DNA from 2 places in the Microbacterium sp. NPDC058342 genome. Region 1 is predicted to be linked to the other one. Evidence: predicted binding sites of a transcription regulator. Region 1 holds the regulator's gene; the other holds the start of a gene.
What was found. Region 1 encodes HrcA, which represses chaperone genes, less so after heat shock. Its sites were predicted from a motif close to TTNGCACTCGNNNNNNNCGAGTGCNAA; they were not measured.
Positions count from the first base shown of each region.

Region 2: the regulator HrcA is predicted to act here: its motif matches at 2,849-2,875, upstream of groES (co-chaperone GroES).

Region 1 covers NZ_JBHXID010000001.1:1,862,893-1,867,205, forward strand. Annotated here, with positions in the region: gene ACFWHT_RS08705 (16S rRNA (uracil(1498)-N(3))-methyltransferase) at 1-51, opposite strand, end outside; gene dnaJ (molecular chaperone DnaJ) at 69-1,175, opposite strand; gene hrcA (heat-inducible transcriptional repressor HrcA) at 1,218-2,261, opposite strand; gene hemW (radical SAM family heme chaperone HemW) at 2,383-3,603, opposite strand; gene ACFWHT_RS08725 (DUF1990 family protein) at 3,603-4,253, opposite strand.
Region 2 covers NZ_JBHXID010000001.1:773,096-777,408, reverse strand. Annotated here, with positions in the region: gene ACFWHT_RS03515 (dynamin family protein) at 1-753, opposite strand, end outside; gene ACFWHT_RS03510 (hypothetical protein) at 798-1,019, opposite strand; gene ACFWHT_RS03505 (hypothetical protein) at 1,115-2,254, opposite strand; gene groES (co-chaperone GroES) at 2,468-2,764, opposite strand; gene ACFWHT_RS03495 (SAM-dependent methyltransferase) at 2,982-4,241, shown strand; gene ACFWHT_RS03490 (hypothetical protein) at 4,254-4,313, opposite strand, start outside.

The sequences.
Region 1 (4,313 bases):
ATCGCCGACCGCGGCATCGGCGCAGTCCGGGACGATGAAGTGCAGCGCCATGTCGGCTCCGATCGTGATCAGTGACCGCGGAAGCGGTCGCGCAGCTTCGAGAACAGTCCCTGCTGGAACTGGGCGAGCTTCGGGGCGGGGCCCTTCGCCTTCTTGGCGAAGTCCTCGATGAGCCTGCGCTGTGCGGAGTCGAGCCTGGTCGGCGTGATCACCTGAACGCCCACACGGAGATCACCGCGCTGCGACCCGCGCAGCGGCGTGACACCACGGCCTCCGATCGTCAGCACGTCGCCAGACTGCACGCCGGGCCGCAGCTCCAGATCCACCTCGCCGTCGAGCCCCTCGATGGTCGTGGTCGCACCGAGGATGGCATCCGTCATCGACACCTCGAGCGTCGCCAGCAGGTCGTCGCCCTCGCGGCTGAACACCGGGTGCGGGGCGACCGTGACCTCGACGTACAGGTCGCCGTGGGGTCCGCCCGCGCGCCCCACGGCACCCGAGCCGGGAAGCTGCAGACGCAGACCGGTCTCGACGCCGGCCGGGATGTCGAGCGACACGGTGCGGCGCGTGCGCACCCGCCCCTGACCGGCGCAGCCCCCGCACGGGAACGCGATGGTCGTCCCGAATCCCTCGCAGCTGCCGCAGGGCTGGGTGGTGACGACGTTGCCGAGCAGGCTGCGCACCTGTCGCTGCACGTGGCCGGTGCCCCCGCACACGTCGCACGTGACAGGCGACGTGCCCGGCTGACAGCAGCTGCCCTGGCAGGTCTCGCACAGCACAGCCGTGTCGACCTCGATGTCGCGGTGCACGCCGAAGACGATGTCACCGAGATCGAGGTCCACGCGCACGAGCGCATCCTCCCCGCGCTCCCGGCGAGAGCGCGGGCGGGCGGAGCGTCCGCCGCCGGCGGCGCCGAAGAAGGTCTCGAAGATGTCGCCGAACCCGCCGAATCCCCCGAATCCGCTGTTCTCGTCGCCGCCCATGTCGTAGCGACGCCGCGACTCCTCGTCGCCGAGCACGTCGTAGGCGTGGGTGACGAGCTTGAAGCGCTCGGAGGCGTCCTCGCCCGGGTTCACATCCGGGTGCAGCTGCCTGGCGAGCCTTCGATAGGCCTTCTTGATCTCGTCCTGTGAGGCGTCCCGGGACACCCCGAGGACTTCGTAGTGGTCCGCCACGATCACCTTTCTGCGTGTGCGTGAGTTGTGCGTCCGACCGCGTCAGCGAGCGGATCCGTCTTCTTCGAGCATCCGCGACAGATAGCGCGCCACCGCCCTCGCGGCGGCGAGGTTGCTCGGATAGTCCATGCGCGTCGGGCCCATCACGCCCACGCGCGCCGTGCCGCCGGGTGCGGCGTAGTTGCTGGCGACGATCGACGCCTCGCCGAGCCCGAAGGGCGCGTTCTCGGTGCCGATGCTGGTCGCCAGACCGTGCTCGTCGGTGACCATCTCGCTCATCAGTCGCAGCAGGGTCACCTGCTCCTCGATGGCCTCCAGGAGCGGGTGGATGCTGCCGCGGAAGTCCTGCTCTCGGCGCGCCAGGGTCGCAGCTCCGGCCATCACCAGCCGTTCCTGGCGGAACTCGGCGAGCTCCTCGCTGATCACGGCAGCCAGGCTGATCACGGCCGGCTGCAGCCGCGCGGCCGGTGAGCCGGGGTCGACCTGCCCGACGGCCTGCATCCGGTCGGAGGCCTCGCTCACCGCCCGTCCCGTGATCAGGGCCGAGAGCTGGGCGCGCAGCACGGCCACGTCGGAGTCGTCGAGCTCGATCGGCAGCGGCGCGATGCGCTGCGAGACGCCGCCGGCGTCGGTGACCAGCACCACGAGCAGCCGGTTCGGCGCGAGGGCCACGAGCTCGATGTGCGTGATGCTCGCGCGAGCGAACGAAGGGTACTGGGCCAGCGCGACCTGGCCCGTCAGCTGGGTGAGCACCCGGACGGTGCGCGCCATGAGGTCGTCGAGATCGGCGGGATCGGTGAGGAACGACTCGATCGCGCTGCGCTGGCCGGTGGACAGCGGGCGCAGCTGTGCGAGGTGGTTCACGAAGACGCGGTAGCCCTTGTCGGTGGGCACACGTCCCGACGAGGTGTGCGGGGCGACGATGAGGTCCTCGTCCTCGAGCTGGGCCATGTCGTTGCGGATGGTCGCAGCCGACACGCCGAACGCATGCCTCTCGACGATCGACTTGCTGCCGACGGGCTCGTGCGTGGCGACATAGTCCTGCACGATCGCGCGAAGGACCTCGAGTCCTCGTTCTGTGACCATGATCCCTCCCGCTGGCACTCAGACCTGTCGAGTGCCAATCCTACCCCGCCGGGCTGGAACGGGCCTGCGCGCGAGACGCCGGTCGCGTCTGCACGGAGCGGCACCGTCGGCGAAGGGGGCGTCAGTCGGTGAGCGCGCGCACGACCGCATCCGCCAGGAGCCGACCGCGCAGCGTCAGGCGCACGCGGCGCTCCCGCAGAGCGGCGGCGGGATCGACGAGCCCGTCGGAGATCAGGCCCGCCACGCGCTCCCGGCGGCTCTCCGCGATCTGCTCGATCGGCAGACCCTCCGACAGCCGGCTCTGCAGCAGCACCCTCTCGAGGTTGCGCGCCTGCGCGTCGGGCCGCTCCCGGCCGGCCGCCGGCGATTCGCCGGCGTGAAGCCGCTGGGCGTACGCCGCGGGATGCTTGACGTTCCACCAGCGAAGACCGGCGACGTGGCTGTGCGCGCCCGGCCCGAAGCCCCACCAGTCCGACCCCCGCCAGTACGCGAGGTTGTGACGGGAGCGGTTGGCATCCGACCGCGCCCAGTTGCTGACCTCGTACCAGGCGTATCCGGCCTCGCTCAGGCGCCGGTCGGCGGCCTCGTACATGTCCGCCTGCAGATCGTCGTCCGGCGCGGGGACCTCGCCCCGGCGGATCTGTCTCGCCAGCTTGGTGCCGTCCTCGATGATCAGGGCGTACGCGGAGAGATGATCGGGCTCGAGTTCCAGGGCCGCATCGAGCGAGCACTGCCAGTCGGCGAGGGACTCCCCCGGTGCGCCGTAGATGAGGTCGACGCTCACATCGAGCCCCGCGTCGCGTGCCGCGCGCACTGCGCTGCTCACGTTCTCGGGGCGGTGCGTGCGGTCGAGGGCGGCCAGCACGTGCGGCACCGCCGACTGCATGCCGATGGAGAGCCGGGTGACGCCCGCGTCGACGAGGGTGCCGACGACGTCGGGCGTGACGGTATCGGGGTTGGCCTCCACCGTCACCTCGGCTCCGTCGCGCAGCCCGAAGGAGCCGGATGCTGCGCGCAGCATCCGGGCGAGGTCACCGGGTGGAAGCAACGTCGGGGTGCCGCCGCCGAAGAACACCGTGTCCATCGGCCGCACCGCGCCCGCGTCGTCGAGCACGGCGTGCGCCAGCTCGATCTCGCGGATGAGGGTGTCCGCGTACTCGTCCTGTCTGGCACCGCGCAACTCGGTGGACGTGTAGGTGTTGAAGTCGCAGTACCCGCAGCGCACGCGGCAGAACGGCACGTGCAGGTAGGCGGAGAACGGCGTCGACGCATCGACCGGCAGGCCTTCGGGGAAGCGGCCGTCGGCGGGCGCCGGATCTCCGAGGGGCAGGGGGCCGCCCATCAGATCGGCGTGGTGTACAGCGGTGAGATCGCACGCAGGTACCGGGCGAACAGCTCTCTGCGACGACGCCGCACCATGCCGGGAACCCGGTACAGCAGCGCAACCGGCGCGTCGAACGCGCGCACGGTGAACCAGACCTCGTCGGTGTCCTCACGCCATTCGACGTCGAAGGACTCCTCGCCGCTCACCACCGAGCCGCCCACCGTGCCCAGCACGAAGCCGATGCGGCGACGCTCCTCGGTGACGGAGATGACACGCAGCTCGGCATCCGCTCTCATCCCGCCGACACGGCCGCGCAGGCGCAGCGTCATGCCCGGGGCGACGAACGGGGTGCCCTCCGAGTCGAACCGCTGCTCGACCTGGGTGCGGTTGGGGGCGATCGGTGCACCCTCGGCGTCGAAGCTGACACCCGTGTAGGCCGCGCCCGAGGCCGGCCGTACGTCGTGGAGCTCCAGCCCGGCGGCGCGCTGCGCGGTCCACGACAGCAGGGCGTCGCCGGCCGTGCGGAAGCGGTCCTCACCACTGCCGATGCGCCAGGAGTCCTCGGCGGGAGTGCTCCGCTCGGGCGGGAAGTGCATCAGATCGGGGGCGTGCGTCGCCCCGACCGCGGCATAGTCCACCGTGCCTTCTCGGAATGTCCCGCGACGCATGATCCAACCCTACGTGACCCGCCTGAGCGACGACCGACCGGCTCGCCGATCGGGCGCTCG
Region 2 (4,313 bases), 1.1 Mb from region 1:
CATCTCGGCGGCGAGCAGGCGCAGGTCGCTCGACACCGAGAAGATCGGCACGTCACCCGACCCGTCGAGGTGGTCGCGATCGATCTCCTCGATGCGGCGCCAGTCGGGATACAGGTCGATCTTGGCCAGCACGGCCGCCACGTTCGGGGAGATGCGCATGGCGTGGCGCAGGAACTGCACCTCGGGCTCGGTGTACTCCTGCGAGGCGTCCGAGACGAGCAGCACGGCGTGCGCAGAGGTCAGGGCGGCCAGCGTGGCCAGTGAGTTCGACGACTCCAGTCCGCCGACGCCCGGGGAGTCGACGAGCTTCAGCCCTCCGCGCAGGATCTCGCGGGGCAGCAGCACCTCGGCCGACAGGATGCCGCGCTCGTTGCGCGGATTGCCGCGCTCGGCCACGTAGTCCGCCAGATCGGCGAGCGGCACCTCGCGTCGCTGCGGCTCGGCGCCGGGAGCGTGCGGCTGCTCGGTCACCCAGGCCGAGGCCTGCTCGGCGTAGCCGACGGTGGTCGGCACGCTCGTGGCCACGTCGTCGTCGACGGGGCATGCGGGAGCGTTCACCAGCGCGTTGATGAGCTTGCTCTTGCCCTGCTTGAACTCGCCCACCACGATCACGCGGATCGCGGGGTCCTGCAGTCGTGCGGTGGTCTGAGTCAGTCGTGAGGCGAGGTCGGTCCGTCCGGCCGACGCGGCGAGATCGCCGACGTCGTGGATGACCTCGACGATCTCGCGTTCCTCTTCGACATGCTGCGGCACGTGATCCCCTCTCGTGCGCCGGCTGAGCCGGGGGAAGTCCCGGCTCAGCCGGGGAAGTCGTCCGCACCCGGTGCGGCGTCGGAGACGGGCCCGGCATCGACCGGATCCTCTCCCCAGATCAGAGCGCTGTCGACATCCCAGTCCGATTCGGAGACGTTCGCGATCTCCTGCCCGAAGACGCTTCCCGCGAAGGGGTCGGCGAGGCCGGCATCCCACGCGTCGCCGTCACCGGGAGGTGAGGGCCGGTATGGTGCGTCCTCGTTCATGTCACACGCTCCGGTTCCGATGCTTCAGGAGTGTACTGGTGCGCCCGGTCGCCCACCAGAGGTGGACGACCGGGCGAGTCAGGCGGCTCGTGAGCTCAGAAGTCGAACTCGTTCGCGTCGCCGAGGGGGCTGCCGACGTTCGAGTTGTCGACATCCACGTCGACGTCGGTGCCGTGGTCCTGGAACGAGTCGTTCACGGACCAGGTGTCGGAGTTGTCCGTGTTGTCCTGGAACGAGTCGTTCACCGACCACCGGTCGGAGAAGTCGGCGTTGAACGAGTCGGTGTTCCACGTGTTGCCGATCGAGACGTCCCCGACGTCGATGTGCGTGTCGATGTTCCGGATCGAGACGTCGTCGCCACCGGCGACCGCGTGGTCGCCCGAGGAGATGACGCTGCTCTGCCCGAAGAACTGGCTCACGTTGCCGCCGCTGGCGTCGCCGGCGAAGGCCGCGGAGTTGCCGCCGAACCCTCCGCCCGCGCCGCCGCCGTCGGCGTACGACCCGGCCGCGCCTCCGGCTCCGGTGGATCCGCCGGCCCCCGCCGGCCCACCGGAGCCCGCGCCCCCGGCGCCTCCGCTGCCGAGGATGCCCATGCCGCCGTCGCCGCCCGTTCCGGCACCGCCGTCGCCGCCGTCACCCGCGTCACCGGTGTCGCCGCCGCCCGCTCCGGAGAAGGCCGGACCGCCCCAGCCGCCGTCGGCGTCGCCGCCGACCGCGATCGCCGCACCGCCGCTGCCCGAGGAGGTCGAGATGTTCTGGCTGACCGCCTGGTCGTTCATCGTCGATCGGGCATCGACGTCGATGTCGATGTCGCCGCCCATCCCCTGCATCCTCGCCATGCCGCCGGAGCCGCCGTCGATGCCCAGGTTGAGGTCGTTGAACCCGGCGTTGTACTGACGAACACCCGTGTTGATCGAGTGGTCGTTCAGCGTCTGGTTGCCGGAGTCGTGCACCGAGTTGTCCTGGAACGAGTCGTTGATGGAGTCGTCCTCGTTGAACGAGTCGTCCAGATCGACGTCGGTGTCGTTGTGCGACCAGTTGTCGGAGTTGTCGGAGTCGTCGGAGTTGTCGGTGACGACGACGTTGTCCTCGATGTCGGTGTTCCCGACGTCCAGGTCGTTGTCGGCGATCACCGTGTTGTCCTCGACATTGGTGTGGTCGTCGGTGTTGCCCACGTTCGCGAGGCCCAGATTCCACTGGGTGCCCAGAACGTTGACGTTGTCTTCCAGAGCCATGATCGATCCCCTTGTTCGTGAGAGTGCCAAGCGGCGCTGATACGAGTGTGGGACTCATCCGGCGGTGAGGCATCGGGGGTCACCCCGCGGCATCGGGGGATGGCACGGGGGTTCTGCGGGGCGGGTCGTCGGCCGGATAGGGGAAGGCGCAGGCGGCCGGGGACGCCGAAGGGCCCGGATGCCAGGCATCCGGGCCCTTCGAGAACGTCAGCGTCAGCGGACGACGACGGCGAGCACGTCGCGCGCCGAGAGCACGAGGTACTCGTCGGCGCCGAACTTGACCTCGGTTCCGCCGTACTTGCTGTAGAGCACGCGGTCGCCGACGGCGACGTCGAGCGGGACGCGGTTGCCGTTGTCGTCGATGCGGCCGGGGCCCACTGCCACGACCTCGCCCTCCTGGGGCTTCTCCTTGGCGGTGTCGGGGATGACCAGACCGCTTGCGGTGGTCTGCTCTGCCTCGACCTGCTGGATGACGATGCGGTCCTCGAGCGGCTTGATGGAAACCGACACGGTGTACCTCTTCTTTCGTGACTGAGATCAGAAGACTGTTAGCACTCTCATGCCGAGGGTGCTAACTCCAGTGTATGCCGACCGCTGGCACTCACGCAATGCGAGTGCCAGTCGCCCCTCCTCCCCCCTCGAGTTCGAATAGCTCAAGTTGCTGCGTTTCGACCCCGGACCGAGCAACTTGAGCTACACGAAGTGGTGGGGTGCCTAGGCTGGTCGGGTGGAGATGGCTGAGCTGACCGCGTTGCTCACCTCTGAGGGGCTTCGGCTGCTCGACGAGGTCGGGCCGATCGAGTCGTCGGATGATGTCGCGCGCACCGTGTCGCGTCTGCGGGCGGCCGGGCACTCCCCCGAACTCGTCTCGGCGGTGGTCGGGCAAGCGCACCTGCGGGTGCGGGCGCGAGCGAAGTTCGGCGAGTTCGCCGACCGGATGCTGTTCACCCGGGCCGGCCTGGAGCAGGCGACGCGGCTGAACGTCGCGACTCGGCACGCGGTGCGGATGCGACGGGCCGGCGTCACGGCGGTCGCGGATCTCGGCTGCGGGATCGGCGGCGACAGCCTGGCGTTCGCGGGCGCCGGTCTGCCGGTCACAGCGGTGGATGCCGACGAGGTGACCGCGGGCATCGCGGCCTTCAACCTCGCCCCCTTCGGGGACGATGCCCGGGTGCGGACGGGGCTCGCGGAGGATTTCGTGAGCACCAGCCGCGGAGATGTGCGCTTGCCACGGACAGATCCGGAGGATTCGTCCGCGCCGGAAGCACATCTCCGCGCGAAGAGCACCGCCGTGTGGCTCGATCCCGCACGACGCACGGCCGGGCACGGCGAGACCCGGCGGCTGTCGGCGTCGGACTGGTCGCCGTCGCTGGACTGGTGCTTTCAGGTGGCGCGCGAGCATCCGACCGGGATCAAACTCGGGCCGGGCCTGGATCGCGATCTCCTCCCGGAAGACGTCGAGGCGCAGTGGGTCAGCGCCGACGGCAGCGTGGTCGAACTGGTGCTGTGGAGCGGTGCGCTGGCGCGTGAGGGCATCCGTCGGTCGGCGATGGTGCTGCAGGGCGGCGAGTCGCACGAGCTCACCGCCGCCGCGGATGCCGAAGACGCGCCGGTGCGCCCGCTGGGCGCGTTCCTGCACGAGCCGGACGGCGCGGTGATCCGGGCCCGCCTGATCGGCGATGCGGGGCGGATGCTGAACGCGGGCATGCTCGACGAGCGGATCGCCTACCTCACCGGGGACGACGCCGTGACCTCCCCGTTCGTGCAGTCGTTCCGGGTGCGCGAGACGATGCCGGCGCACGCCAAGACGATCAGCGCGGCACTGCGCGCGAACGACATCGGCCGCCTGGAGATCAAGAAGCGCGGGATGGACATCGACCCCGCCGCGTTCCGGAAGAAGCTCGCGTTGAAGGGGTCGCAGGAGGCGACGCTGATCCTCACCCGGACGGGCTCGTCCCGTATCGCGATCCTCGCGGACCGGGTGTGAGGCGTCACCGCATCACTCCCGGACGGACTCGCCCTCGGCCGGGCGGACGATCGTGAGCGTCGACCCGCGCAG